DNA from 3 places in the Klebsiella terrigena genome. Region 2 is predicted to be linked to each of the others. Evidence: predicted binding sites of a transcription regulator. Region 2 holds the regulator's gene; each other region holds the start of a gene.

What was found. Region 2 encodes ArgR, which controls arginine synthesis, uptake and breakdown. Its sites were predicted from a motif close to ANTGAATAAAAATACANT; they were not measured.
Positions count from the first base shown of each region.
Region 1: argC (N-acetyl-gamma-glutamyl-phosphate reductase) is a predicted target of ArgR. The motif match lies at 5,009-5,026, and genes of this name have one in related genera.
Region 3: argA (amino-acid N-acetyltransferase) is a predicted target of ArgR. The motif match lies at 5,820-5,837, and genes of this name have one in related genera.

Region 1 is NZ_CP050508.1:5,452,816-5,463,150, forward strand. Features, by position in the region: gene sthA (Si-specific NAD(P)(+) transhydrogenase) at 1-483, shown strand, start outside; gene oxyR (DNA-binding transcriptional regulator OxyR) at 466-1,383, opposite strand; gene argH (argininosuccinate lyase) at 1,663-3,036, opposite strand; gene argB (acetylglutamate kinase) at 3,107-3,883, opposite strand; gene argC (N-acetyl-gamma-glutamyl-phosphate reductase) at 3,890-4,894, opposite strand; gene argE (acetylornithine deacetylase) at 5,074-6,225, shown strand; gene ppc (phosphoenolpyruvate carboxylase) at 6,481-9,132, shown strand; gene zinT (metal-binding protein ZinT) at 9,197-9,847, opposite strand; gene HCK03_RS25585 (helix-turn-helix transcriptional regulator) at 9,999-10,335, shown strand, end outside.
Region 2 is NZ_CP050508.1:483,886-494,220, reverse strand. Features, by position in the region: gene HCK03_RS02345 (alcohol dehydrogenase catalytic domain-containing protein) at 1-425, opposite strand, end outside; gene HCK03_RS02340 (sugar porter family MFS transporter) at 435-1,883, opposite strand; gene HCK03_RS02335 (sugar isomerase) at 2,053-3,453, opposite strand; gene HCK03_RS02330 (arabinose isomerase) at 3,472-4,905, opposite strand; gene HCK03_RS02325 (helix-turn-helix domain-containing protein) at 4,902-5,801, opposite strand; gene mdh (malate dehydrogenase) at 6,047-6,985, opposite strand; gene argR (transcriptional regulator ArgR) at 7,401-7,871, shown strand; gene yhcN (peroxide/acid stress response protein YhcN) at 8,231-8,494, shown strand; gene yhcN-B (DUF1471 family stress response protein YhcN-B) at 8,599-8,865, shown strand; gene HCK03_RS02300 (barstar family protein) at 8,915-9,190, opposite strand; gene aaeB (p-hydroxybenzoic acid efflux pump subunit AaeB) at 9,348-10,335, opposite strand, start outside.
Region 3 is NZ_CP050508.1:1,011,210-1,021,544, reverse strand. Features, by position in the region: gene cobU (bifunctional adenosylcobinamide kinase/adenosylcobinamide-phosphate guanylyltransferase) at 1-411, opposite strand, end outside; gene HCK03_RS04905 (cobyric acid synthase) at 405-1,928, opposite strand; gene cbiB (adenosylcobinamide-phosphate synthase CbiB) at 1,994-2,953, opposite strand; gene cobD (threonine-phosphate decarboxylase CobD) at 3,288-4,373, opposite strand; gene amiC (N-acetylmuramoyl-L-alanine amidase AmiC) at 4,389-5,642, opposite strand; gene argA (amino-acid N-acetyltransferase) at 5,872-7,203, shown strand; gene recD (exodeoxyribonuclease V subunit alpha) at 7,272-9,110, opposite strand; gene recB (exodeoxyribonuclease V subunit beta) at 9,107-10,335, opposite strand, start outside.

The sequences.
Region 1 (10,335 bases), 630 kb from region 2:
TATGCCGTTGGCGACGTCATTGGCTATCCGAGCCTGGCTTCGGCCGCTTACGATCAGGGACGCATCGCCGCGCAGGCGCTGATTAAAGGCGAGGCTTCAGCCCATCTGATTGAAGATATTCCGACCGGCATCTATACCATTCCGGAAATCAGCTCGGTGGGTAAAACCGAACAGCAGCTGACCGCCATGAAGGTCCCTTATGAAGTGGGCCGCGCGCAGTTCAAGCATCTGGCGCGCGCGCAGATCGTCGGGATGAGCGTGGGAACCCTGAAAATCCTGTTCCACAGGGAAACCAAAGAGATCCTGGGTATTCATTGCTTTGGCGAGCGCGCGGCCGAGATTATTCACATCGGCCAGGCGATTATGGAGCAGAAAGGTGGCGGTAACACCATTGAGTACTTCGTCAACACCACCTTTAACTACCCGACGATGGCGGAAGCCTATCGGGTAGCGGCGTTAAATGGCTTAAACCGCCTGTTTTAACGCTTCATCGAAGTGGCCATCCATGGTGCTACGGATGGCCTCCGCCAGATGTTCATAGCGGCTGCGCAGCGGCGAACCGGGGCGATAAACCAGCCCAATGGTGCGTCGCGGCTCAGGCTTAATGCACGGAATGTACACCACGCCATCGCGTCTTCTCTCCTGCGGCACCGCGAGCGCAGGCAGCAGGGTAATTCCGCTCCCGGCAGCAACCATGTTACGCAGCGTTTCAAGACTGGTGGCGCGGAAATGGGTATCTTCATCGGCGCCGGCCTCAAAACAGAAGCCCATCGCCTGATCGCGCAGGCAGTGGCCATCTTCCAGCATCAGCAGCTTTTCCCCGGCTAAATCGGACATCGGCACGCGGTCGCGGTTGGCCCACGGATGATCTTCATAGATAGCCAGCATCATCGGCTCATCAAACAGCGGTACCTCAATAAAGGCTTCGCTCTCTTTAACCAGCGCCAGGATAGCGCAGTCAAGCTTGCCGCTATCCAGCTGGGCCAGCAGCTGATGGGTTTGGGCTTCATGCAGATACATTTCCAGCTTGGGAAAAGTCTGGTGCAGCATCGGGATAATCTGCGGCAGCAGATATGGGCCAATCGTTGGGATCAAGCCAATATGCAGCGGCCCGGACATTGTCTCGCCCTGTTGGCTTGCCATTTCCTTGAGCACTTTTACTTCGCGCAACACCGTACGCGCCTGATCCACCAGCAGCAGCCCCGCCTGGGTAAACAGAACCTTACGGCTGGTACGCTCCAGCAGCATGACCCCAAGCTCATCCTCCAGCTTGCGGATTTGCCCGCTAAGCGTGGGTTGGCTGACGTGGCAAGAGTCCGCCGCGCGCCGGAAGTGGCGGTGCTCGGCTAGCGCAACCAGGTATTCAAGATCGCGAATATTCATTATTCATCCTCCGTCGCCATGATAGTTCATGGCGATAGATAGCATAGCAACGAACGATTATCCCTATCAAGTTTTCTGTTCAATAATAAACCCAGAAACGAGGCCGGTATCAGAACATCACCGTATAGCCTCAGCGCTTTCCCTAACCGAACAACTAAAGCCAACGTGAACTTTTGCGGACCTCGTGTCCGCTTTTTTTTGCATAAAAAAGCCCGAGCATCGCTCGAGCTTCTCATTTTCGTTGCCTGAGACACCGCTCAGGGCCAGCGGGCTAGCGGTTCACGCCAGGCGCTGCTGCGCATCGGCGATCGCCTGCGCAACCTGCTTCGGCGAAACGCCGCCTTTGGCCGCGCGCTTATCCAGGCAGGACTGCAGCGACAGAATCGGGTAGACATCATCGGCAATCACGCTGCTAAATTTCTGCAGGTCGGCCAGTGCCAGCGCTTCCAGCGGCTTACCTTGCGCAATCGCCTCGACTACCGCTTCGCCGACAATATGGTGCGCTTCACGGAAAGGTACGCCTTTCGCCACCAGGTAATCCGCCAGCTCGGTCGCATTGGCGTAACCCTGCTGCGCCGCTTCTTCGCAACGCGGACGCTTCACCTGAATGCCGTCCAGCACCAGCGCGGCCATATGCAGGCAGTCAAGCCAGGTGTCGAGCGCGTCAAACAGCCCTTCTTTATCTTCCTGCATATCTTTGTTGTAGGCCAACGGCAGGCCTTTCAGCGTCATCATCATACCGGTCAGCGCGCCCTGAACGCGGCCGCACTTGCCGCGGATCAGCTCCAGCGCGTCCGGGTTTTTTTTCTGCGGCATCAGGGATGAGCCGGAGGTCACGCGATCGGACAGCTCAATAAAGCCCGCTTCACCGGTATTAAAGAAAATCAGATCTTCAGCAAAACGCGACAGGTGCACCATCCCAATCGAGGCGCCGGAAAGCAGCTCCAGCACGTGGTCACGGTCGGAGACGCTATCGAGGCTATTGCGGGTCGCCGAGGCGAAGCCCAGCCAGCCGGCCAGCTGCTCGCGATCGATTTCATAGGCGGTCCCCGCCAGCGCACCGCTGCCCAGCGGGCTAACGTCGAGGCGCTTCAGGGAGTCCTGCAGACGGCTTTCATCGCGCGCCAGCATCTCTACATAGGCCAGGCACCAGTGGGCAAAGGTCACCGGCTGCGCGCGCTGCAGGTGGGTGTAGCCCGGCATCACGGCATCCTGATTACTCTGCGCCGTTTCAACCAGCGCGCCCTGCAGCTGGCGATTCGCAGAAAGCAGCTCGGCGATAGTGTCCTTGCACCACAGCTTGAGGTCCGTCGCCACCTGATCGTTACGGCTACGGCCGGTATGCAGCTTCTTACCCAGCTGGCCGACTTTGTCGATCAGCTTGCCTTCCACCCAGCTGTGAATATCTTCAGCATCGCTTTCAAGGATTTGCTGCGGGTTAGCCCGCACCTCTTCCAGCAGGATGCCCAGCGCCTCTTCCAGCTCCAGCTGTTCGCTGACGCTCAACACGCCAACCGTCACCAGCGCTTTGGACCAGGCAACAGAGCCAATGATATCCTGCTCCGCCAGGCGATAGTCGAAGCGCAAAGAGTCGTTGAACTGTTTGAACCGCTGATCTGCTGCCTGAGTAAAACGCCCGCCCCAAAGTGCCATAATGTGATTCCTTCAAATTTGTTTATTTCTGCCGGGAAGCCCTGCGCTCCCCGTCTGCAAATGTTTTCAATCAGGCCAGAATACGCGTGCCGATCGGCGTGCCGTTAAACAGCGCCGGCAGCTGCTCCGCGTGGCGCCAGGAGGCAATATCCACCGGGCGACCCAGCGCGCGTGCCGCATCCAGCGCGGCGTTCACTTTTACGATCATGCCGTCGGTAATAATACCCTGTTCAATCAGCTGTTCCGCCTTCTCCGCGGTCATCTCCGCGATGCGCTGACCTTTGCCATCCAGGATACCGCTGACGTCGGAAAGCAGGATCAGATCGGCGCCGAGCGTAGCCGCCAGCGCGGTCGCGGCCTGATCGGCGTTGACGTTCATCAGCAGCCCTTCATCGGTTACGCCGATAGAGCTCACCACCGGCAGGTAGCCGCCCGCCAGCAGGGTATTAATCAGCGCCGGCGAGCCCGGCTGGGCCAGGCCAACGTGCCCCAGATCTTCGGCAAGCTGGGTCACCTTAACGCTATCGCCATCGCCGAGGAACAGGCCTACGCTGGCAATGCCGTGCTTTTTCGCCCACGCCAGCAGCGTTTTATTGGCGGTGCCCGCCAGCGCGCCGGTAATAATGTCGATTTGATCCGCCGGCGTTACCCGCAGCCCATTTTTCTTGCTTACCGGCAGGTTAAGCTGCTTCATCAGCTCATCGACCACGCAGCCGCCGCCGTGCACGATAATCAGCGGACGCTGATGCGTTTCACGGTAGTTCACCAGCGCGGTAAACAGGCGCTCCAGCGCTTCTTCGCTATCCAGCAGCACGCCGCCGAGTTTGATAATTAATGGGTTCATCATCACACCTTAAATAAGAGACTGCGTCTCAGCGAAGCCGAAACGAATATTCGCGCACTGTACTGCCTGCGCCGCTGCGCCTTTAAGCAGGTTATCTTCCGCCGCGACCACGATGATATGCTGATCCTGGACCGCAAAACCGATATCACAGAATGGCAGACCCACGACGTTTTTCAATGCCGGCAGCGCGTTATCGTATAAACGTACCAGCGGTTTATCGGCGTAAGCCTGCTGGAAAACGGCGGCCACCTGCTCTTTGCTCACGCCCGGCTTCAGGCGACAGGTGATGGTTTCCAGAATGCCGCGCTTAAAGTTGCCCAGATGCGGGGTAAAAATAACCTCAGCACCAAGGTGAGTAGAGATTTCCGGGTGATGACGATGGGTGAAGACGCCGTACGGCTGCAGGCTCACTTCACAGAAGCTGTTGCCGATCGATGCCTTACGGCCCGCTCCGCTCACGCCGCTGGTCGCGTTGATCACCGGCCACTGAGTCAGATCCAGCAGCCCGGCATCGATCAGCGGTTTTAACGACAGCTGGGCCGCGGTCGGGTAGCAGCCGGGAACGGCGACTAAACTGGCCTCTTTCAGCCGCTCGACGCTCCACTCGGCCAGGCCATATACCGCCTGCTCAAGCAGCGCCGGATGCTGATGGGTAAAGCCGTAATATTTCTCGTAGAAGGCGCCGTCGTTCACGCGGAACGCGCCGGAGAGATCGAACACCACGCAGCCGGCGGCAAGAAACTGCGGCGCCAGGTCGTGGCTCACTTCATGAGCGGTCGCGAGGAAAACGACATCCACCCCGTCGCTAAATTCGCTGATATCTGACATTGGCTGCAGCGGCAGATCGACAATGCCTTTCAGCTGCGGATGTAAATCGGAAATTAATTTCCCCGCATCATTACTTTGCGAGGAGACCGTCAAAGCGGTTATGGTCATATGAGGATGGCGATTTACATAGGTCACTAGCTCTGCGCCGGCATAGCCGCTGGCACCCACTATCAGCGTATTCAACATTGGGGCTCTTCACCTTCTTACATCTGTTTGCCTGGGAAGACCGTTATCTTCCTCACCCTGTTGAGCCGTAAGAGTATTTCCTTACATTCGATGGGTTTTCTTACGCTCAACGATAATGTATTTTTATTCACAAATACTGCATGAATATTGATACTATCATGACCCGAGGTGTGTCAACAATGAAAAACAATTTACCGCCGTTCATCGAGATTTACCGCGCATTGATCGCCACACCTTCCATCAGCGCAACCGAAGAGTCGCTGGATCAGAGCAATGAGACTTTAATCAATTTGCTGGCAGGCTGGTTTCGCGAAATTGGCTTCAATGTCGAAGTTCAGCCGGTGCCGGATACGCGCAATAAATTTAACATGCTGGCCAGCACCGGCCAGGGCGCCGGCGGCCTGCTGCTCGCCGGGCATACCGATACCGTGCCGTTCGATGATGGCCGCTGGACCCGCGATCCGTTCGCCCTTACCGAGCACGACAACAAGCTTTACGGTCTCGGCACCGCCGACATGAAGGGCTTCTTCGCCTTTATTCTTGACGCCCTGCGCGATGTTGACGTCAGTAAACTCAAAAAGCCGCTCTATATTCTGGCCACCGCCGATGAAGAGACCAGCATGGCCGGGGCCCGCTACTTTGCCGAAACCACCCGGCTGCGCCCGGACTGCGCGATTATCGGCGAACCAACGTCCCTGCAGCCGGTGCGAGCGCACAAGGGCCATATCTCCACCGCCGTTCGCGTGCAGGGCCAGTCGGGTCACTCCAGCGATCCGGCGCGCGGGGTTAACGCCATTGAGCTCATGCACGACGCCATTGGCCGCATCATGCAGCTGCGCGATGCGCTGAAGGAGCGCTACCACTTTGCCGCCTTCACCGTACCCTACCCGACGCTCAACCTCGGATCGATTCACGGCGGCGACGCATCTAACCGCATCTGCGCCTGCTGCGAGCTGCATATGGATATTCGTCCGCTGCCGGGCATGACTCTCAACGATCTCAACGGGCTGCTGGATGAAGCGCTGGCGCCGGTCAGCGAACGCTGGCCGGGTCGTTTAACCGTGAGCGAGCTCCATCCGCCAATCCCCGGCTACGAATGCCCGCCGGATCATCAGCTCGTACAGGTGGTTGAAAAACTGCTCGGCGCACAAACCGAGGTCGTCAACTACTGTACCGAAGCGCCGTTTATCCAGACTATCTGCCCGACGCTGGTTCTCGGTCCTGGCTCAATCAACCAGGCCCACCAGCCGGACGAATATCTGGAAACCCGGTTTATTAAGCCGACCCGCGAGCTGATAACCCAGGTCGTGCATCATTTCTGCTGGCACTAAAATCGCGCTTTTCCCGCCCTGTATCCAGGGGCGGGACAGTGACAATTGTCACATTTCCATAAGCAATGCTTATCAAGCGACCTCTGAGTTAAATTTCGCAAATTGCCGCCATTTATTCGTTTGCTGAAGCGATTTCGCAACAATTGACGTGGGGGTTTTTACGTGGCTTTATAAAAGACGGCTGCTTATCCGCGACTCATCGTTGCCGAGTCGCGGATATAACAAAATAAAATGAGATGGGGTGTCTGGGGTAACATGAACGAACAATATTCCGCTTTGCGTAGTAATGTCAGTATGCTCGGTAAAGTGCTGGGCGATACCATCAAGGATGCACTGGGAGAGAACATTCTTGAACGTGTCGAAACTATCCGTAAATTGTCCAAGTCTTCTCGCGCGGGCAATGAAGCCAATCGCCAGGAACTGCTCACCACGCTGCAAAACTTGTCCAACGACGAGCTGCTGCCGGTAGCGCGCGCCTTCAGCCAGTTTCTGAACCTGGCCAATACCGCTGAGCAGTACCACAGCATTTCGCCAAACGGTGAAGCGGCCAGCAATCCGGAAGTGATTGCCCGTACCCTGAGAAAGCTCAAAGGCCAATCCCATCTCAACGAAGACACCATTAAAAAAGCGGTGGAGTCCCTGTCGCTGGAGCTGGTATTAACCGCCCACCCGACCGAAATCACCCGCCGCACGCTGATCCACAAAATGGTGGAAGTGAATAACTGCCTGAAGCAGCTCGATAACAAAGAGATCGCTGACTACGAGCACCACCAGCTGATGCGCCGCCTGCGCCAGCTGATCGCCCAGTCATGGCATACCGATGAAATCCGCAAATATCGCCCGACGCCGGTTGATGAGGCGAAATGGGGCTTTGCGGTCGTCGAAAACAGCCTGTGGGAAGGCGTGCCGAACTACCTGCGCGAGCTGAACGAACAGCTGGAAGAGAACCTCGGCTATCAGCTGCCGGTTGATTTCGTCCCGGTGCGCTTCACCTCCTGGATGGGCGGTGACCGCGACGGTAACCCAAACGTGACCTCCGATATCACCCGCCACGTGCTGCTGCTCAGCCGCTGGAAAGCCACCGATCTGTTCCTCAAAGATATCCAGCTGCTGATTTCCGAGCTGTCGATGGTCGAATGTACCGACGAGCTGCGTGAAATGGCCGGCGCCGAAGGGGCACAGGAACCGTACCGCTATCTGATGAAAAAGCTGCGCACCCAGCTGATGGATACGCAGTCGTGGCTGGAAGCGCGCCTGAAAGGGCAGAAGCTGCCGAAACCCGCGGGCCTGATTACCCAGAACGAACAGCTGTGGGAGCCGCTTTACGCCTGCTATAAATCCCTGCAGGCCTGCGGTATGGGCATTATCGCCAACGGCGAGCTGCTCGATACCCTGCGCCGCGTGAAGTCATTCGGCGTGCCGCTGGTACGTATCGATATTCGTCAGGAAAGCACCCGCCATACCGAAGCGCTGGGCGAAATGACCCGCTATCTCGGCATCGGCGATTATGAAAGCTGGTCAGAAGCCGACAAGCAGGCGTTCCTGATCCGCGAGCTGAACTCCAAGCGTCCGCTGCTGCCGCGTCAGTGGGAGCCAAGCAATGAAACCCGCGAAGTTCTCGATACCTGCAAAGTGATCGCCGAAGCGCCGCACGGATCCATTGCCGCTTACGTGATCTCCATGGCGAAGACGCCGTCTGACGTGCTGGCCGTACACCTGCTGCTCAAAGAGGCCGGTATTGGCTTCGCGCTGCCGGTTGCTCCGCTGTTTGAAACCCTGGACGACCTCAATAACGCCAACGACGTGATGACCCAGCTGCTGAATATCGACTGGTATCGCGGCTTTATTCAGGGCAAACAGATGGTCATGATCGGCTACTCTGACTCGGCGAAGGATGCGGGCGTCATGGCCGCTTCCTGGGCGCAGTACCAGGCTCAGGACGCGCTGATCAAAACCTGCGAAAAAGCCGGGATTGAGCTGACGTTGTTCCACGGTCGCGGCGGCTCTATCGGCCGCGGCGGCGCCCCGGCGCACGCGGCGCTGCTTTCCCAGCCTCCAGGCAGCCTGAAAGGCGGCCTGCGCGTCACCGAGCAGGGCGAGATGATCCGCTTCAAGTTCGGTCTGCCGGAAGTCACCATCAGCAGCCTGTCGCTGTATACCAGCGCGATTCTGGAAGCGAACCTGCTGCCGCCGCCGGAACCCAAACCGGAGTGGCGCAATATCATGGCCGAGCTGTCCGACATTTCTTGTGAAATGTACCGCGGCTACGTGCGTGAAAATAAAGACTTCGTACCTTACTTCCGCTCCGCCACCCCGGAGCAGGAGCTGGGCAAACTGCCGCTCGGCTCACGCCCGGCGAAACGCCGCGCTACCGGCGGGGTAGAGTCTCTGCGCGCGATCCCATGGATCTTCGCCTGGACGCAGAACCGCCTGATGCTGCCGGCCTGGCTGGGCGCCGGCGCCGCGCTGCAGAAAGTCGTGGAAGATGGCAAACAGAGCGAGCTGGAGACCATGTGTCGCGACTGGCCGTTCTTCTCAACCCGTCTTGGGATGCTGGAAATGGTGTTCTCGAAGGCCGACCTGTGGCTGGCGGAATATTACGATCAGCGCCTGGTGAAACCGGAGCTGTGGGGCCTCGGCAGCGAGCTGCGCGAGCTGCTCTCTTCAGGTATTAACGTGGTACTCGATATCGCCAACGATTCTCATCTGATGGCTGACCTGCCGTGGATTGCCGAGTCTATCCAGCTGCGTAATATCTATACCGACCCGCTGAACGTCCTGCAGGCAGAGCTGCTGCACCGTTCGCGTCTGGCGGAAGAGCAGGGCCAGGATCCGGACCCGCGCGTTGAGCAGGCGCTGATGGTCACCATCGCCGGCGTGGCTGCGGGTATGCGTAACACCGGCTAACCTCCGCCCTTCGTCAGCATAAATCCCCGGATAGCGCCGTATGCGCGCTACCCGGGGATTTTTATTAATGGTGCAGCATCTCGTCGACAATCTGCTCTTTATGCAGCGCGTAGGGGTAGTACGTCGGCCAGTTATCCATCTCTTTCAGCAGCGACTCCTGTGAATCATTGCCCATAAAAATATGGAAGTGCTGCGATTTTCTCGGGCCAATTGTGTGATCGCTAAACTGGACGAATTTCGGTGCTTTCGAGTCTGCCTGCTGGCACTCAAATAAATAGCGCACGCCCTTCTTGCCGGAAGCATATTGCAGGATCTTATAGCCGGAATAGGCGTACCGACAGGCGTTAACCTCTTTCCCGACGTGGAACTCCATCACGTTGTCTTCAATCCCAATTTGGTCAACGTCGGTGGCGTACCCCTTCTTATAATATTCCCGATACTCGGCGACGCTTTTCGCCCCCGCTTTTTTGGCCTTCTGCTCCAGCACCGGATCCAGGTCCCCCTTGAGCAGATACGGATTCACCGATTGCCAGATACCATCCCAGTCGCTTAACGGGCGATCCTTAACGTCTTTATCGGCGAAAATACCTTCGCTCGCCTTAACTTCCGCCTCGGTCAATGCCGGACCGTGGCTGTGGTTCCCGTGAGCAAAAGCCTGGCTACCGGCCAGCAGCATGCCAACGCCAAGCGCAAATACGGGTATCTTTCTGGTCATCACTCTCTCCTGAGTTAACTTTTGCAATCGATAGTTACGATATAACATAACATTTATGTTGTGCAACATCTGATGCGCGCAGATTCGCCCGACTTTGGCCCTTCCCGCGATGTCGGGTATGATAAAAACGTGCGCTTTTTAAGGAGCAGGAATGGACGGCCATCTCAGTCAGCACATCGATGCTTTAATTAACGGCCCGACGGCAATCAGGCAGGTTCGCTTTACCACCGAGCATCGCCCGGCCTCGGGGCTGGCGCTGCAGGTCGATTTTCCGCGCCTCGACGTTATCCTCGAAGGCCAGCGCGGCGATCCCGGCATCAAGGCCGAGCCGGCGCTGCTTTGCCGCTATGATGTGCTGTATATCCCCGCAGGCGGCTGGGATCTTGCGCAGTGGCAGGCGCCCTGCACCGCGTTGAGCATTCAGTTTGGTAAGCAGCAGCTGGAGTTCACCCTTCAGCGCTGGGACGGCGAAACGCTGCATATTGAAG
Region 2 (10,335 bases):
GCATTACCTGAGGGGACGCAAAGATACTGCTGCATGGCGCCGTAGGTACCCGGCACGCCGAAAAATTTCTGCGTCGGACAGATATTGTAATTCCCCTGCAAACAATGCTGGCAGCGGCCGCAGGGCACCAGCGGATCCACCGAGACGCGCTGACCTACTCTATGCGGAGAAATGCCCTTCCCCACCGCCACAATCGCACCGCCAAACTCGTGCCCCATAATCATCGGCTCGGTAATCATTTCGCTGCCGCATCGGCCGTCGAAGTAAAAATGCTTGTCTGAACCGCATACGCCCACCGAACCGATTTTCAGCAATACTTCTCCGGCCTGCGGCTTCGGCACATCCGTAGTTCGCAGCTCAAGGTTTTTTTTCGCCATCAGAAACAGCGCGCGCTGGCTCTGCGGAATATCCGTTTTAAATTCCATAACGACCTCTTAGTCTGAGTTGATTTTATTGAGCAAAACGCCCGAAGAAGCAGCATTGCGCGAGTTGAACTGCCCGTTAAGCAGGCTCTGTTCAATATCCTCCAGCGTTCTTCCCCGCGTCTCCGGGGCGTAGCGCCATACGAAGACCCAGGCGAGCGCATTGACCACCGCCAGCGCGCCAAACACGAGGCCAATGCCAAGGGCATCCGCCGTGAAATAGAGCAGCAGGGTGACAAGGAAATTGACGACCCACAGCGCGAACGAGCACAAAGCCGTCCCCTTGCCCCGCACGCCAAGGGGGAATATTTCGGCGCAGTACAGCCAGGTCACCACCGACAGGCTGCCGCCGTTGAAGGCGAAATATCCCAGCAGGCAGGCCAGCACGATGATTTTATGGCCGTCGCTCAGCAGCTCCTGCGCGTGAGCGGACCAGGGCAACAGCATCGACATCACCGCCAGCACGACTACCGCGCCGGGCAGGCCAATCAGCATCAGCCGCCGCCGCCCGAGTACGTCCAGCAGCCAAATGCCCAGCAGTGTAAATACCGTGAGCACCACGCCGATCCCGACGGAACCCAGGATCGCCACCGATTTGCCAAACTGCGCCATCACCAGTAAAGAAGGGGCGTAATAGATGATGGCGCTGATGCCGGTAGCCTGAGAGAAAATAGCGATGCCAAGGCCTGCCACCAGCGCGGGGCGCACCCAGGGCTGAAACAGCTCTCTCCAGCTCGAATGCTGGTCCCGATGCAGTCGTTCTATCTCCTTTACTTCCAGAGCGGCTTCGTGTCCGGTGCGCCCTACGCGGACGAGTATTTCCTCCGCCCGTTTAGCCTGCTGCTTGCCCACCAGCCAGCGCGGGCTTTCCGGCAGATACAGCATCATCACGATAAAAATCACCGCCGGGATCACCGCCAGCCCGAGCATCCACTCCCAGGCGCCGGACGGACCAAGCAGATAGACTACGGCGTAGGCCAGCAGCGTGCCGACGCAGATCATCATCTGGAACAGCACGCCCTGAGCGCCCCGCCGATGGGCAGGCGCGAGCTCGGCGATATACATCGGCACGATTTGCGAGGAGCCGCCAACGCCCAGGCCAAGCAGGAAACGCATGATAATCAGCATATTGAGAGAGGTCGCTAAGGCGCAGCCCAGAGCGAATAAGGCAAACAATATTGAGATAACGATGACGGTTCTGCGTCGGCCCAGGCGGTCCGAGAGCGGGCCGGTCAGCAGCGCGCCAAATATCGCACCGAGCAGCGTGGCGGAGGTGACCACCGACTGCATAAAGGCGTTGTCCGCGATGGCAAAATCCTCGCGCAGAAAGAGCAAGGCGCTGGCAATGATGCCCGTATCGTAGCCGTAGAGCAGGCCGCCAATACTTGCGCCGATGGCGACCAGAAAGCTGTAGCGTCTACCGCGATCGCTGGTTGTGGGACGGGTCGATAAGTTGTTCATATTAACCTCACAAGAGAATAGTCAGGCTCCCTGGGCCAAATTTCGGCAAAGGGAGGCCAGGCGATAGCAGGTATCACAAAAAGTAAGGATTAATGGGAGAAAACGGGCTTCCCACAGGTCGTACGGCGCGCTACGGCAATCGGATCGGGACGATCGTGCGCGCTAAAGATCACACCTCGTGAACAGGGATCTTCAGAAGCTGCCCAAGTTTATGAAACGCCTGGGCGTGGTATCCCCGTCCCATGGCGCAGTGGTGGGTCGGGCCGCAGGCGGACCACTCATCCACAAAAGCGCGCAGCCCTTTGCGGAAACGGAACAGAGCGTTGGTATCCCCAAGCTGCAGCGTTTTACCTTCCACCAACTCGCCCTCGGCCAGCACCAGCATGTACTGTCCGTCGGCCCCTTGAGTCACTGAAGCCAGAGTGACCGGCCCGGTAGCCGGGGTAAACTGCGTCAGAAAACCGCTGCCCGGCTTGCCGTGGAAGACCGGGCTCATTTTGAGCAGGGATTTTTCATCGGCGATGTCAGGATCGCCCGCCCCGCTGTGCCCAACGATGCAAAGATCCTGGTTAAAATCCATCGAGTAAAGCTCGGTCAGCGTCGCGCTGCCGGCCAGGGATTTCATCAGCGTCAGCGCGATCGCCGTTTTGATGTCGGCCTCTACCGGGCAGGCGATGCCCTGGCGGGTCAGCATGGAAAAGACCGGATTCGACGCGGAGATTATCTGGTGCATATAGCCGCCAGGCTGCACCTCGAAATGGTTCGACAGCGCAATCAGCCGGTGATCGCCCACCAGCTTGCGGGTCGCCAGATAGACCTCAATCATTGAGGTCAGGTGCTGCTCATCCAGATCCTCCGGCAGGCGGAACACCTCTTTCACCTCCCGTCCCACCCGCTCGATGTCGTCCTGGTTAAAGCCGTGAGCAATATTGGCCGCAATGTCTTCCCAGTTCAGGTGCTTCACATAGCTGCCGAAAGTGCGGAAAATCTGCGTTTCATCGACGTTGAGATCCATCATCCCCGGATAAGGGCGGCCAAGAATGCCAATATTCCCGGACTTTAGACGACGACAGGCATTAGCCGCATCGCACCACTGGCTCATCTTCTCATCAAGGATCGTATCTCCCTCGAGATAGCCGGAAACCACCGCAAAAGAATGCTCGAAACGGCGCAGCACGGCAGTCATTTCGGGCAGACCGGCGCAGGTACAGCCTTGGCCCAGCCAGTCGTCGATAGTCCGGGTTTTATCCAGATCCAGCGCGGGTACTGACTGCACGTTCAACAGCACCAGCGTCACGTTGCCCAGCGCGCGCACGACCGGCAGCAGTGACTCTGACGAGGCGTAAGTTGTCAGGTGGCAGAAGATAATATCCACATCTTCCGCCTGAAAGCGCAGCCCCGCCTCCCGCGCCCTTTCCGGGTTGTCTACCATCCCGACGGCAACGACGTCGCGTGGCGAGAATTTTTCCAGTAGCCGATGATGGTGCTCCATCAGGCGCTCTTTCATGCCCGAAAACTGCGGCCAGTAAGCCTCAAGGCCGATAGCGAAAATACCAATTTTTGCACTCATACAGGTTCTCCTTTGCGGTTATACAATGCGGGTAGCCGCCACGCCGAGCAGGCCAGCAAGCTTTTCAAGCGTTGCACCGTGGTGGCCGATGCCGATGGCGCAGTGATGAGCAGCCCCACCGCGCGACCAGCTTTCGGTGAAGGTCCTGGCGCCGCAGGCGAAACGGTAGCGGCTGTTGGTATTGCCGATATCCAGCACTTCACCTGCCAACGACTCCCCTTCGGCGTACTGCAAAATCACCCGGTTGTTGACGTCTTCTACCACCGACAGAAAGGTGACCGGCCCGTTGCGTACGCTCATTTGGATTGAGATCCCCTTGCCGGGCTTGCCGTGATAAACCGGCAAAGGAACAAGACGCACCTCTCCTTCCGCCATGGCCGGATGCGCCGGACCATCGTGTCCCCACAGCACAACATCATCATCAAAATCAATGCCGTAAGGTTCAGCAAACGAGCCTCCGGCACCCAGCAGCGAGAGAATTTTCATCGCGATGACGTTTTTAACCTCGTACTCCCCGGCGACCGGAATCTCTCGTCCGGTGAGCAGCGTGTTGCCCACAATCAGTGAGGTGACAATATTTTCATGGGCGCTGCCCGGCGTGCCTTCGTAGTAATAAGCCAGCGCGTGCAGTTTGTTTTCCTGGACCAGGCTGTCGAGGGCGACGGCGGTGTGCGTGGCTCGCCGCAGCTCCTGCTCATCGCAGCTGTCATCGATGACCAGCGTTTCTTTTATTTCCCGCAGCTTCTCTTCTATCTGCCTGGCGGAAACCTGCTCGCGCCAGCTCAGCAACTCGCACATCTCCAGCGGCTGGAAGCGCACGCCAAGCTTTGCCGAGAGGTTCGTCATGTTGGAATAGACGTCGTACATGCCGTTGTAGTAGTGGCCCAGCACGCCAATCTGCGTCTGCGCCAGCTGCTTTTTCAGGGTCAGCGCCGTCAGCCAGGCGCCGGCTTCACGCCAGACGTGAGGATCGTTATGCAGCGCCCCGACGATCATTTCCCAGCGGATCCCGGCGCGATTAAACACGTTCGCCAGCTCCGGCGCGCTGCATGCCTGGCAATGCGCCAGCCACTCGCCGGTGCGCGCCCCGCGATCGGGCAGATCGCGAATCACGCTATACGGCAAGGAGCGCTCGGGCTGGAGAGCGAGGATCAGCACCGGCACGCTAAACTGCTGCACCAGCGGCAGCACCGTCGAGCTCAGGGCGTAGGTGCTGATGGCGATCACGATGACGTCCGGGGAAAACTGCCTGAGGCGCCGGGCCAGCGCATCACTTTTCTCCAGCGAATCGACCAGCCCGCCGTTGATGATATCGATCGACGGCGCGCAGAGCTGCCCTTCAATCTCCTGCAAATAGCCCAGTAGGCGCTGCTCAAGGCCGCTGAACTGTGGCCAGTAGGTATTGAGCCCGATACCAAATAGCGCGGCATTAAGCACGACGGGTGTGTTCATAGGTTATCTCCTGATGAGGATAAATCTTCTGAGAAAGGAAAATGACCGCGTCCCGGGCCCCGTTCCTGCAGCGCTCGCCGGCAGTGGCTGGGGGACTGATTAAAGGTTTTCTGAAAGATGACCGCGAAGTAGTTGCTGTCGCTAAATCCGCTCACCGCTGCCACTTCTGCAATGGAGAGTTCACTGGTGCCGAGCAGCGTAATGGCGCGGCACAGGCGGCGCTGCATCTGATAGCGGCTGATGGTCATACCGGTTATCTGTTTGAAAGCGTCGCGCACCGAACGCGGAGAAAGCTGGTGCTGCGCGCAGAGGGACTCCAGCTCAAACTTCTCATTCAGCCGCGAGCCGAGGCTGGCAATGACCAGATCGATATCCTGACGGGCACGAGAAGCCAGCGTGTCCGGCGCGTAGCGGTGGCGCATTAGCAAAAGTACCAGTTCGAGAAATATCGACTCGGTCAGGCGTAAAGAGAGGGGCTCCCGCTTGCTGCATTCCCCAGCGAGGCGCTCGACGTGCTGGCGAATTAATGCCAGCGACTCCCGGGTCAATCGCCAGCTGCGGCTTTGCTGGTGGGTTTCCGTGCCGGGCAGCAGATTGTGCCAGTCGGTGCCCAGGCGCAGGCGGTCGCGGCAAAACAGAATGTTGCCCAGCTCGAGGTTATCGACCGACTGATAATAGTGGCTATCCTGCTGGGTCACGTACAGCACGTCGCCGTAGGTAATGCGGTACGGCAGCCCGTTCCAGATATGCAGTCCATTACCGCGCCAGACGATGACAATTTCATCAAAATCATGGCGATGTAGAGGGAAGATATCCTGCGGACAACGATGTTCCACCGCCACCGGATGGGCGGCACTCGCGAAGTAATCACTGCGCTTTAGCATTAAGGAGGTCATGTTTTTCCCGGTGATGGCGGCAAGGTGGAATCAATATAAGCCAGCCAAAAGCCGCGCCGCCTTAAGAGCCGGGTGGAAATTCGGTCGTAGCGTGACCAAAAAATCAAGAATCAGGAAGGGATTGCAGAAGTTGCAGAGGCGATCACATTTTGATAACAATTAAAGGCGAGTGGACCAGCAGAGGCTTTAAAACAGCGAGCGGGCAAGGCTGCCCGCTCGTTTATATCATTCGCAAATCAGAACAGTTACTTATTAACGAAATCTTCGCCCAGGGCGATATCTTTCTTCAGCGTATCGAGCATGCCTTCCAGTGCCTGTTGTTCAAACGCGCTGAGCGTGCCAATCGAACGACGCTCTTCTACACCATTTTTGCCCAACAGCAGCGGCTGTGAGAAGAAGCGCGCGTACTGGCCATCGCCTTCAACATAGGCGCATTCCACCACGCCCTTCTCGCCCTGCATCGCGCGGACCAGCGAGAGGCCGAAACGCGCTGCCGCCTGGCCCATAGAGAGGGTTGCCGATCCGCCACCGGCTTTGGCCTCAACGACTTCGGTGCCGGCGTTTTGAATACGTTTCGTCAGGTCTGCCACCTCTTGTTCGCTGAAGCTTACGCCAGCAATCTGTGACAGTAACGGCAGGATTGTGACGCCAGAGTGGCCGCCAATCACCGGCACTTCGACATCAGATGAGGATTTACCTTTCAGCTCAGCGACAAAGGTATTAGAGCGGATAATGTCCAGCGTGGTGACGCCAAACAGCTTGTTCTTATCGTAAACGCCGGCTTTTTTCAGCACTTCTGCCGCAATCGCCACCGTCGTGTTCACCGGGTTGGTAATAATACCGATGCAGGCCTGCGGGCTGGTTTTGGCAATCTGCTGAACCAGATTTTTCACGATACCGGCGTTAACGTTAAATAAATCGGAGCGATCCATTCCTGGCTTGCGCGCAACGCCAGCGGAAATCAGCACCACATCAGCGCCTTCGAGCGCCGGGGTTGCGTCTTCACCGGAGAAACCTTTGATTTTTACATCGGTAGGGATATGGCTAAGATCAACCGCCACGCCCGGGGTTACCGGAGCAATGTCGTACAACGAGAGTTCTGAACCTGAAGGCAGTTGGGTCTTAAGTAGTAGGGCAAGCGCCTGGCCGATTCCACCAGCGGCGCCGAGGACTGCAACTTTCATCCTAAACTCCTTATTATGGTTAATATAGTCTTTCGTTACTCCGTCGCCTGGACCTTAATTCACAAGATGAACAATTACAATAAGTATGGTTGAAGAATGCGTTCTGGTGCGCAGCGATGCATCCGCTTCGCATTTTCATCCCTGAGACTGACCATCCAGCAAAGCGTAGTACCGGACCGACTAGTGGTTACAATACACCCAGCCTGTTCGGCAAAACAACACCAATCTCATAACATTTAATTTACTTTTACAGCTATTTACGCCCCGTGATGAAGGCATGTTCCTTAGCAGGGTTATTTGCTAAAATATGCCCCCTTCATAACATTATTTACTTTATCCCCTTGCGGATTATTTGCATAAAAATTCATGATTATGCATAATGATGTTGTTTTTACCACCATAATCTGGGTGACTTATGCGAAGTTCGGCAAAACAAGAAGAACTGGTTAAAGCATTTAAACTACTGCTTAAAGAAGAAAAATTCAGCTCTCAAGGTGAAATCGTCCAGGCGTTGCAGGAAGAAGGTTTCGATAATATCAACCAATCGAAAGTCTCGCGCATGCTCACAAAATTTGGCGCGGTACGCACCCGCAATGCCAAAATGGAAATGGTCTACTGTCTGCCTGCCGAGCTTGGCGTTCCGACGACGTCCAGCCCGCTGAAAAACCTGGTACTGGACATCGACTATAACGACGCCGTCGTGGTTATCCATACCAGCCCAGGCGCAGCGCAGCTCATCGCGCGTCTTCTCGACTCCCTGGGTAAAGCGGAAGGCATCCTCGGCAGTATTGCCGGCGATGACACCATCTTTACCACCCCGGCCAGAGGCTTTACCGTCAAAGATCTGCACGACGCGATTCTGGTCCTGTTTGAGCAAGAACTCTAAGCCCTCTCCCTCACCCTCTGGCTGCCGCCGGAGGGCCCTTCAAAAAATGCAGCATTTTTTTAACATTTAGTGTGGTTTTTCACGCCTATACATTCCTTTACTGAATGAATGGACCGAAAACGCACAAAATATCAAATACACCCATCCGTATGATTTTATTAGAAATAGCGGGCGCCTGCGGCTAATAAATGACATTTCTAATTCTTATACGTTATAAAAAAGACATTTCTATGTAATTATTTACACTCAAAACAATTAGCACGGTATTAATATTTTTGGTGATTAGTGTATACTTGATTTTGTGATGAGGGTCACGAAACAAAGAGCCCTCAATAAAAAGATTCGACGAGGTGAACATCATGAAAATCAAAACAACCGTAGCTGCACTCAGTATCCTGTCCGTGCTCTCTTTTGGCGCTTTTGCCGCTGATTCAATCAACAGCGATCAGGCTCAAGGCCGTCAGTCAATCGGCACCGTTTCCGTCGGCGCGGTAAGTGCTTCCCCGATGGATATGCACGAAATGCTGAACAAAAAAGCGCAGGAGGAAGGGGCTTCTTCCTATCGCATTATCGAAGCGCGCACCGGTGACCACTGGCACGCAACGGCAGAGCTTTATAAATAAGCGTTAACGACAGTCGGTTATTAACTGAATACAGAATATCTCCAGCGGCCCAGGTACATCGCAAACCTCCCGCCGCTGCAATCAACATGGTTGGAGTAAAAATTATGAAAACTGCAATGATCATCGCATCCCTGGGCCTGGCTTCCGTACTCTCCTTCGGCGCAAGCGCCGCCGTACAGCAGGTCAACGCCGAACAGGCTCAAAATCTACAGTCCATGGGCACCGTTTCTGTCTCGCAGGTAGGCAGCGCGCCGATGGATATGCGCCAGGAACTGGCGGCGAAAGCCGCTAAAGAAGGCGCCAGCAGCTACCGTATTATTGAAGCCCGTACCGGCGACAGCTGGCACGCTACGGCTGAGTTGTACAAATAAACCCTCGTCGTCTTGTCCGACGACTTGCCCCCGCCTGTCGGGGGCTTTTTTATGCCTGTCTGGCATTAAAACGCAGCTCCCCTTCCAGCTCTTCTTCCGCTTCATCAAACAGCAGGATCAACGCGCCAAAGCGCCGTCGCTGCTTATCGCTCAAGTGAATAAACTCAATCTCCAGCGGTAGCGGCAGCAGACCACCGGTGGTCGCTTCCCAGAGCGAATCTAGGTTGTTTACTCTCTCCCGACCCAGCTCAAAGACGCGTGAAAACTCGCGATAGAAATCCTGCTGTTCCGCTATGTCATCGAAATCAAACGTGTAGACCGTCATCGCCCGCCCCCGCTAAAAACCCGCAGCCATTCCCCGCTAAATACCATACCGCCGGACGGTCGCTTTACCATCCTTATATTTCTCAATCGAAGGGGTACCGTTGATGAATAAGTATAGCGATAAAAAAACCGACGCTTCAGGCGTCGGTTTTTAGTTTTTAGCTATTTGTCAGCACATGCTGATACTTACGCAGCATCTCCACCAGCCGTCGGACCGGCTCCGTCACCTGCGGCGAGGCTTCCCAGAGCCGTAGCTTCTCCTGATAAATATCCAGCTCATCGAGCAGGCGGGAGAAGTAGCGTCGACGCTTGTCGTCATTGCCTGCGGAGATAACGTGATCCGCAGTGCGGCGCAGCTGGCGATGGTATGCCGACAGATCGTCGTTAACCGGCACCGGCGCATCGCGCAGGCGCTGGTGAGCAATAATCAGCGTCAGCGCCAGGCGGAAACGGGCAATATCGTCCGGGAACTTGCTCAGCAATAAGAAGAGCTGCTGATAGAGGGCCGGCAGATGGTTCTCTTTGCGCCTGGCGGTATTGGTGGTGAGCGATGACACCGCCGCCGAGACAAACTGATTGAGCAGCACGCGCCCGGTGCGCTCCCGCGAATTATCCCGCACCAGCAGGATAACCATCAGCGCGAGGAAACAGCCGACTATCTGGCCTAACGCGCTGTCAAGGAACTGGCTGAACTGGAACTGCATCGGGTTATCCAGCACCAGGATATTGATGGTACCGGCCAGCGCCCCCATCGAACCCAGCCGCCGCTTCTGTACTTCAATCCCGATGAAGAATGCCATTACCGCCAGGCTAATACACAGCAGCAGCATGCTCTGCTGCGTCGCGGGCATAATCACGAGGAAGAAAAACGCCCCCAGCGGAAGCGCCACAAGCATCCCGTAGAGGAAGTCCAGCGCCACCATACGCGGGTTCGGCAGGCGCATCGCCAGCGCCGTGACTACGGCGATCATCACCATCGCCCCGCTGCCGGAGGTCCAGCCGGTCCACAGCCAGAACAAGGTGCCGAGAATGCACGAAATGGAGGTTCGCCAGAAGTTCACCATCGCATGGTGGCGCTCGGCTGACTCGGCCTTGATGACCACTTCGCCCCGCAGCACCTCATCTTCAATGCGGCTAATTTTGGTA
Region 3 (10,335 bases), 530 kb from region 2:
CACTTCGTTGGTGACCACCACGATCTTCGCCGCAGAGCGCTGGCAGGCGGCGATCAGCGAGTGGACCTCGTCATCAATCATCCGCTCCATGGCCGCATAATCCCAGCCATCGGGATCGCTGTCACCGCCGCAGGCAAACAGCAGGTTGGTGACCATGGTGGTGATACACTCCAGCAAAATAGCTTCGTTAGGATCGTCGTGCGGGGCAATCAGCTTATCAAGATGCTGCCAGCGCTCGACGGTGCGCCAGTGCGCCGGTCGGCTATCGCGGTGATGCTGGATCCTCGCGGCCATCTCCTCATCAAAAATCTGCGAGGTGGCGAGATACAAAACCTGCGGTGAGCCGGCGATCAGCGCTTCGGCGTGACGGCTTTTCCCGCTGCGCGCGCCGCCGGTGACCAGAATCAGCATGATGGCTCCTGATGCTGCTGCATAATGTGGTAAATTTTTTCAATATCAATATGTTGACGCATTGCATCCGCCAGAATATCGAACTGCTGCGACTTGTACTGCGCGTAGTGGAGGGTGCTATCCAGCGCCGCCAGGCCTTTGCGTTGACGCAGGCCGTTGACCAGCGCGCGGGTGAAATCATCGCTGTCGAACAGGCCGTGCAGGTAGGTACCAAACGCCAGCCCGTCGTCCGTCATCGCCCCGTCCGCCACCGTCCGCCCCTCTTTTTCCAGCTGCAGCAGCGGCCGGCAGTCGCCTTGCCGGGTCGTTTCACCCATATGAATTTCGTAGCCGCGCACGCGCAGCGCGGAGGCGCCCGTCAGCCAGCCAGGGAGCGCAGCCGCCATCGTCGCCTCAACCAGCGTCGTGGTTTTATGGCGGGCAAAGTGCGTTACGGTATTGAGCAGCCCCAGGCCGGGCAACATGCCCAGCCCGGACTCCACGTCATCGAAGATGGTCTCGCCAAGCATCTGGTAACCGCCGCAGATCCCCAGCAGCGGAATCCCCTGCTGATGTGCCTGCAGCACGCCCTGCTCCATCCCGCTTTCGCGCAGCCACCGCAGATCGCCCAGCGTATTTTTGCTGCCGGGCAGGATCACCAGGTCGCTCGTCGTCAGATCCTGGGGATGACGAACGTAGCGCACGCGCACGTCCGGCTGCGCCGCCAGCGCGTTGAAATCGGTGAAGTTGGACGTATGCGGCAGCTGAACCACTGCAATCTCAATCTCCCGCGGCGCGGTGCTCAGGTATTTTCCCTTCTGCAACGCCACGCTATCTTCATCTTCCAGATCGACCTCCAGCCACGGCAGCACGCCCAGCACCGGAACGCCGGTCAAAGTCTCAATCTGTTCGATGCCCGAGTACAGCAGCGCCACATCGCCGCGGAACTTATTGATGATCACCCCTTTCACCCTGGCGCGCTCCTGCTCCTCAAGCAGCGCCAGCGTCCCGTAGATGGCGGCAAACACGCCGCCTCTGTCGATGTCGGCAACGAGGATCACCGGACACTGCGCCATCTCCGCCATGCCCATGTTAACGATATCGCGATCGCGCAGGTTGATCTCCGCCGGGCTGCCGGCGCCCTCGAGAACCAGCACCTCATACTCCTGCGCCAGGCTGCGGTAAACCTCAAGGATCTGCTCGCGCAGGCGCGGCTTGTACTCGTGGTAGCTCACCGCGTCCATATGGGTCGCCACTTTTCCCATCAGCACCACCTGCGCGTTGAGATCGCTGGTTGGCTTTAACAGTATCGGGTTCATGCGCACATCCGGCGCGATGCCCGCCGCTTCGGCCTGGAAGATCTGCGCCCGTCCCATCTCTTTGCCATCGGCGGTGATGCCCGAGTTCAGCGCCATGTTCTGTGATTTAAACGGCGCCGTGCGCAGGCCGTCCTGGTAAAAAATTCTGCACAGTCCCGCCACCAGCACGCTTTTTCCCACGTCGGATGCCGTACCTTGCAACATAATTGCCCGCGTCATGGGGCCTCCTTTATCGCGTTCTGTCGCCTTCGCATTAAGCTCATCTTTCGCTATAGCCGCGGCGTTCATGCCGCGCCGGCCAGCAGATAGCGCGCCAGCATAAACAGCGCCAGCGCCAGGGTTGATGCCACCCACATCAGCCGGATCGTGCGGGGGATATCGTCGACTGAAATGTCGCGCACGTCGTCGCCAATCCACGGCTTTTCTACCCGTTGGCCAAAATAGTTGTTTGGACCGCCCAGCCGAATCCCCAACGCGCCGGCCACGCTGGCTTCCGGCCATCCGCAGTTGGGGCTGCTGTGGTTATAGCGATCCCGCCAGCCGATACGTACCGCTCCGGGACCATCGTTGCGGCATAAGAAGGCCGCCATACTCAGCAGCAGCCAGCTCAGACGGGCGGGAATAAGGTTGGCAACATCATCAAGGCGGGCGCTGACCATGCCAATAGCGCGATACTTTTCGTGCTTGTAGCCCACCATTGAATCGAGGGTATTCACCGCCTTGTAGGCCATAGCCAGCGGCGCGCCGCCGATCAGCAGGAAGAAGAGCGGGGCAATAATGCCATCGACGGTGTTCTCCGCCACCGTCTCCACCACCGCGCGGTTAATCTGCTCCGGCTGGAGCTGAGACGTGTCCCACCCGACAATCCACGAGAGCTTCTCGCGGCTCTGCGCCAGGTCCCCCTCGCGCAGCGGACGCTCAACATCGCGGGCGGAGGTTGCCAGGCAGCGGCCGGCCAGCAGGGTAAAAATCATCCACACCTCAATCACCCAGCCGAGCCAGGGATGGATGCTTTCCGCCAGCGTCAGTACGCCCCAGGAAACGCCCCACGTCAGCCCTACCACCGCCAGCCACATCAGCCCTCCGCCGATGCGTAGCGCCCTGTCGCTGCGGCAGTAGCGCCTGACGACGCGTTGCGTGGCGGTAATGAGGTGGCCAATCCAGCGTACCGGGTGGGGCCAGCGCGGGGGGTCGCCGATGATGAGATCGAGGAGCCAGGCGACGCTCCAGGCAAGTAGCGTCATCGCGCGAGCCTCGAAGACGCCTGTCGGCGTACGGGAATAGATGAATGGAGTCTTGCCGCCATACCCGGTTCCTGTTCAGGGTGGTCGGAGGGCAAAGGTGCAACAGCGGTACGCTTTCGCCGGTACGCCTCTGAGCACCCTACTTACCACCGAGGTTGTTGGTGATAACCAACAGGCAGGATTTCTGGCTTAGCGTCAGCATCGCAGCGGCGGGGAATTTTGGCTCCCGTCGCTGGCACCCGTTGGTTGATATCGCGAAAGCATCCTGAGGCTCTGCCGTTCGCGCAATAAGGAACGGCATTATGCCACACCGATGCGCCGGCGGCTTGCGAAGTCAGACGCCGACGGGCAGGATCTTCGCCAGCGCCGCAAGCAGCCGCTGATTCTCTTCCGCGCTGCGGATCGCCACGCGGAAATAGCCCGCCCCGAGGCCGGGGTAGTTGGCGCAGCTGCGTATCAAAATGTGCTGCTGCAGCAGGGCATACTGCAGGTCGATGCCAGGAATATCGGCGCGCAGAAACAGATAGTTTGCCTGGCCCGGATAGACCGTCAGGCCGGGAAGCTGGCGGAGCTGCTGGTAAAAACGCCGGCCTTCTTCCGCCAGCCAGCGCCAGGTCTTCTGCTGGTAGGCGCTATCCTGCAGAATAATTTCCCCCGCCAGCGCGGCAAACGCGTTTATTGACCACGGCATCTGCCGCTCGCGCATCCTGGCGACGGCGCGTTCATCGCCGTTGACCAGATAGCCCAGCCGCAGGCCGGGGATGGCATAGAACTTGGTCAGCGAGCGCAGTACCCAGATATGTGGGTTATCGCGCAGCAGAGGAATAAACCCCGGCTGGTCGGGAATGAAATCGATAAAAGCCTCATCGAGGATCAGCGCGATGTCTAGCGCTTTGCAGCGCGCGGCAATCGCCGCCAGCAGGTGGCTCTCCGGCAGCAGTCCGGTTGGGTTATTGGGCGTACAGAGGAACAGGCAGTCGAGGTCCGGCGTCAGAGCCGCGAGAAGGGCCTCGGTCAGCTGCCAGCCGTCCTCTTCCCGCAGGGCGAACTCGCGGATCGCGCAATCTACCGCGCTCAGCGCGCGGCGATATTCGGCAAAACCGGGCACTACAATCATCGCCTGACGCGGCTTCAGGCCACTTACGACGGTGAAAATAGATTCGGTTTCGCCATTGCCTGCGACGATCCACGAGGCGGGAATATGGTGATGCTCTGCCAGCGCCTCGTGCAGCTGCTGATAGTCCACGTCGGGATAGCGCTCCGCGCGGTCAAGATTAGCGATCAGGGCGCGTTTGAGGCTTTCAGGCATGCCCAGCGGATTAATATTGGCGCTAAAATCGAGCAGCTGTGCGGGCTGAATGCCCAGCAGCGCCGCCGCCTCTCGCGTATTGCCGCCGTGGGCGCTCTTTAACAGGGCCATCTCCCGCTCCTTTCATCAACCACGCCTTGCCAGCGTTGCGCCATCGGCGAAGTAGGCCTTAATCCCCGCCAGTATCGACTCGGCAACTTCCTGCTGGAAGGTCGCCGTTTTCAGCTTACGCTCCTCCTCCACGTTGCTGATAAACGCGGTTTCGACCAGGATCGACGGGATATCCGGCGCTTTCAGCACCGCAAAGCCGGCCTGTTCCACCTGGTTTTTGTGCAGGTTATTAATTCTGCCCATCTTCTGCAGCACGGCCTTACCAAACTTCAGGCTATCGGCGATGGTCAGCGACTGCACCATATCAAACATCGTATGGTCGACGTAGCGATCGCCGCTCTTGCTGACGCCCCCCACCAGATCGGCGGCGTTCTGGGTTTGCGCCAGATACTTAGCCGCGGTGCTGGTGGCGCCTTTGGTTGAGAGCGCGAATACCGAAGAGCCGCTCGGCTGTCGGCTGGTAAAGGCATCGGCGTGGATCGAGACGAACAGATCGGCACGCTGTTTTTGCGCCTTGGCGACGCGCACCTTCAGGGGAATAAAGACATCTTCATTGCGGGTCATATAGGCCTTCATATTTCCCTCTTTTTCGATCAGCGCCCGAAGCCGCCGGGCGATCTGCAGCACCACGTCTTTCTCACGGGTGTGGTATTTACCCACCGCGCCGGAGTCTTCCCCGCCGTGTCCCGGATCGAGCATGATCACAATCGGCCGGTCGCGCCCGGCTTTACCCGGCTTCGGCCCGCTTTCCGCCGGCGGCACCTGACGATCGAGATCGCCCTTGTTGTAATCCTCCAGCAGCGCCAGCAGCGGATCCTGCACGTCGGTCGCCGTAGACGGATAGAGATCCATCACCAGACGCTCTTTAAAACCGGCAACCGGCGCGAGGGCAAAGAGCTGCGGTTTCACGTTCTGTTTAAGCTCAAACACCATGCGCACCGTCTGCGGATCGAACTGGCCGACGCGGGCGGACTTAATATAGGGATCGTCGTCGCGAATGCTGGTTCCCATGCCCTTTAGCACGGAATTAAGGTTGACCCCTTCCAGATCGACCACCAGCCGCTCCGGATTGCTCAATGCAAATTGCCGATATTTCAGCACATGGTTGGATTCCACCGTAACGCGCGTATAGGTTGACGACGGCCAGACGCGCACCGCGACGACCTGTGCAACGGCGGCTAAACCAACCGGACTGACGCTCATTAACCACATGGCGCTCGCCCCCTGTAAAAAACGGCGACGGCTTAATCCTGACTTGTATCCCGGCATGCCACTCCCAAGCAATAAAAACGCTTTCGTATCCAAAACAAACAGATTGACCGGAAACTTTAACGAAAGCCGTATAACCTGTCATCAATAAAAGGGTAAACAATCTTTGGTAGCACGCGTTAAGTCACAGTTCTTTCGCATATTGGTGACAAATTTTGGCTTGCGTTTACGCGCAAAACAGAATAAAAATACACTTATTACGAATAATCATGCATTGAGGGTTGTGGTCATGGTGAAGGAACGTCGCACCGAACTGGTAGAAGGATTCCGCCATTCAGTTCCCTATATTAACGCCCATCGGGGAAAAACCTTTGTTATCATGCTGGGCGGCGAAGCCATCGAGCATGAAAATTTCTCCAGTATAGTCAATGACATTGGCCTATTACATAGCCTGGGCATTCGCCTGGTGGTGGTCTATGGCGCGCGCCCTCAGATAGACGCTAACCTGGCCGAGCATCATCACGAGCCGCTTTACCATAAGCAAACGCGCGTGACTGACGCCAAAACCCTCGAACTGGTTAAACAGGCCGCCGGCATGCTGCAGCTGGAAATTACCGCGCGCCTGTCGATGAGCCTCAATAACACCCCGCTGCAGGGCGCCCACATTAACGTCGTGAGCGGTAATTTCATTATTGCCCAACCGCTTGGCGTGGATGACGGCGTCGATTATTGCCACAGCGGGCGCATTCGTCGTATCGATGAAGAAGCGATCCACCGCCAGCTTGATAACGGCGCCATCGTGCTGATGGGCCCGGTTGCGGTATCGGTCACCGGCGAAAGCTTTAACCTGACTTCCGAAGAGATTGCCACCCAGCTGGCCATTAAGCTGAAAGCGGAAAAAATGATCGGCTTCTGCTCTTCGCAAGGGGTGTACAGCCAGGAGGGTGAGATCGTTCCCGAGCTGTTCCCGAACGAAGCCCAGGCTCGGGTTGAAGAGCTGGAAGCGGAAGAGGACTACAACTCCGGTACCGTGCGTTTCCTGCGCGGTGCGGTGAAAGCCTGCCGCAGCGGCGTGCGCCGCTGCCACCTGATCAGCTACCAGGAGGATGGCGCTCTGCTGCAGGAGCTGTTCTCGCGCGACGGTATCGGTACCCAGATCGTCATGGAGAGCGCCGAGCAGATCCGCCGCGCCACCATCAACGATATTGGCGGTATTCTTGAGCTGATAAGCCCGCTGGAGCAGCAGGGAATTCTGGTGCGCCGCTCCCGCGAGCAGCTGGAGATGGAAATAGATAAATTCACCATTATTCAGCGCGACAACACGACAATCGCCTGCGCCGCGCTCTATCCGTTCCCGGAAGAGAAAATCGGTGAAATGGCCTGCGTGGCGGTCCATCCGGACTACCGCAGCTCATCGCGTGGGGAAGTGCTGCTGAACCGCATCGCGACCCAGGCAAAACAGATGGGGCTAAGCAAACTGTTCGTGCTGACTACCCGCAGCATCCACTGGTTCCAGGAGCGCGGCTTTACGCCGGTGGATATCGACCTGCTGCCGGAAAGTAAGAAAGAGATGTACAACTATCAGCGCCGCTCCAAGGTGATGATGGCCGATCTTGGCTGAGTGAGCGTTCCCCTTTGCCGGCAGGCGTAGCGCAGGCTGGCAAAGAGGAAGCAGTTGAACTGCCGAGGCTACCCGCCGCTGGCGAAGATATCCGTCAGCCCACTGCGCCGTTCGGTGCGCGCCACGATAGCCTGAGTCAGCACCTGCTCATCGGCATAAATCGACAGCTGCCGTTTGGCGCGGGTTATCGCGGTATACACCAGCTCACGCGTCACCAGCGGCACGCTGCGGGAAGGCAAAATCAGGGCCGCGTGGTCAAACTCCGAGCCCTGGGATTTATGCACCGTCATCGCCCAGGCGGTATCGTGCTCCGGCAGGCGACTGGGCTGCACCGACTTAATGCTGCCATCCGGCATCGGGAACCAGACGCGAAGCCCGTCTCCCCTTTCCAGCGCAATGCCAATATCACCGTTAAACAGCCCCAGCGCGCTATCGTTACGCGAGATCATCACCGGCCGGCCCTCATACCAGCGCGAATGCCGCGGCAGCGCAATAGCCCGCTTACGATTGAGCATCCGCTCCAGCTGTTCGTTCAGCCCGCTGACGCCGTAGGGCCCCTCGCGCAGGGCGCACAGTAGCCGAAACTCGCCGAAAGCGGCGATCGCCGCCTCCGGATCCGCCCGCTCGCGCAGCAGCCGGAGATAGCGATCGTAGCCGGCCTGCGCCTGCGTCAGCATCGCTTCATACTCCTCGGTGGTGCTTAGCGGGCGCAGCACGATGTCGTCGAAAGGCTGACGCAGGGTCGTCTTGACCCCATGCCGATCGCCGGCGTTCACCGCCCGGGCCAGGCTACCGATGCCGGAGTGGCTGCCAAAACGATAGCTTTTTTGCAGTAGGCACAGGCTGTCGCGCAGGGCACCCGCCGCCTCGCCCTCGCCGGCAGGCACCGGCAGGCCGGTCAGCCGCTTTAGCTGCGCCGCGCGCTCGGCGGTATAGCCCGCACTCACCCATGCGCAAATATCCCCCAGCACCGCGCCGGCCTCCACCGACGCCAGCTGATCGCGGTCGCCGAGAAAAATCACCCGACCGTGCGCCGGCAGGGCGTCAATCAGGCGAGCCATCATCGGCAGGTCAATCATCGAGGCTTCATCCACCACCAGCACGTCGAGGTGCAGCGGGTTACCGGCGTGATAGCGCATACGCTGGCTGCCCGGCTGCGCGCCAAGAAGGCGGTGCAGGGTGCTGGCCTCTGTGGGCAGCAGCGCCTTCTGCTCATCCGTCAGCGGCAGCTGGCGCAGCGCGCTTCCCAGCGACTCGGTCAGGCGCGCGGCGGCTTTGCCGGTGGGCGCCGCCAGGCGGATGCGGCAGCGGGGCGTATCCGTCGTCTGAATCAACGCCGCCAGCAGCCTGGCGACGGTAGTCGTTTTACCGGTGCCTGGACCGCCGGAAATAACCGAAATCCGCCGGGTCAGCGCCACCGCCGCCGCCACCTTCTGCCAGTCAATATCGTCCCCGGCCGGGAAGAGCGCATCCAGCGTCGACGCCAGGCGCGTTTCATCCACGCTCAGCACCTGATTGGCTTCGTTAAAAAAGCGCGCGACGGTTAGCTCGTTGCGCCACATGCGGTTAAGGTAAAGCCGTTCGCCGCAGAGGATCATCGGCGTCGGGCGCTCCCCGCGGCTCACCGCCGCTGACGAGAGCAGCAGCGCCGACCAGTCATCGGGCGCACCGGCCTGCGCCAGCAGCTGCTCGCGCAGAGCGGCGACCTTGCCGCTCAGCACGTCGTCAGCGGCAAGGCGCGAGAGCGGCAGGCAGACGTGCCCTTCGCCGGCGTCGCGGCTCAGCACCGCCGCCGCCAGCCTCACCGCCGGATGCGCATCCCGAGCGACCATCAGCGCAAACTGGACGTCAAGCGGACGTAACAAACGCTGGTTTGCTGCCTCAAGCAGCAGCTCATCCATGGTCATGAAGCGATCTCCTGAACTTCGCCGGCAAAGAGGGCGTCCAGGCCGTCGATCAGCGGCCGCTCAGGGCGCGTGGTAAATATCCCCTGCCCTCCGTCCTGCCCGTCCATTCCGCGTAAAAAGAGATAAATGACGCCACCAAAATGGCGCTCATAGTCATAGTCAGCAACGCGATGGCGTAAATAGCGGTGCAGCGCCAGGCTGTAGAGCTGGTACTGTAAATCATAGCGGTGCGTGCACATCGCCTGCGCCATTGCCTGCCGGGTGTAGGCTTCGCGATCGTCCCCCAGCCAGTTGGATTTGTAATCCAGCAGGTAGTAGCGGCCGTTATGCCGAAACACGAGGTCAATAAACCCTTTCAGCATTCCGCGAACCTGACGGAAATCAAGCCCCGGGCACTGGGCCGAAAGCGGGTCGTAGCGGCGAACCAGCGCATCCAGGCGCTGCGCATCCAGCGGGGCTTCAATGGGTAAATAAAACGCCATCTCAACCTGCTTATCCGCTGCAGTGAGCTGATTCAGCGCGATATCGGCGCCCGGTAGCGGCGTGCGCAGCACATCATCCAGCCATTGGGTCAGCACCGGCGTCCACTGTTCAGCAAATCCGCCGGAACGCAGCTTTTCCGCCATCCAGTCGGCGGGGACCGGCTGGGTAAAGTCGAGATCTTCAAACAGGCCGTGCAAAAATGTCCCCGGCGACGCCCCGCGCGGGAACTGATGCGGGATGAGCTGCGGCTCTTCCGCCACCTCCCCCACCCCGGCGGCGTCAACGTCAAGACGGGGCAGTAAATCCTGCGCCGGGCTGTGGCCATGCTGCTGTAGCCCGGAGTAGCTGGTAACCCGCCAGTCATCGACGATTGAACGTCCCAGCATCCGCGCCGACAGGGGCGGCAGCGCCTCCTGCGGTGCCTGCCAGGGCTGCCGATCGGCAACGCCGGGGGTTTGCAGCGCAATATCCGCGCAGCAGAACGCCTGCAGACGGGCCGTCAGCCCCGCAGCGTCCATCGCTTCGCCTCCCTGCAGAAGGCGCCCCAGGGCGCTGTGGTGAAAATCGCTGTCGCCCGGCTTGTCGCTGCGCCGGGTGCTGAGCGGCGCCACGCCGAGGCTGCAGTGCCAGACCGCTCGCGTCAGGGCCACGTACAGCAGGCGTAAATCTTCCGCCAGACGCTCCGCCTCCGCCAGCTCGAGGCTCCCCTCATTCTGCTCAAGGTCGAGCACCGCCGCAAAGG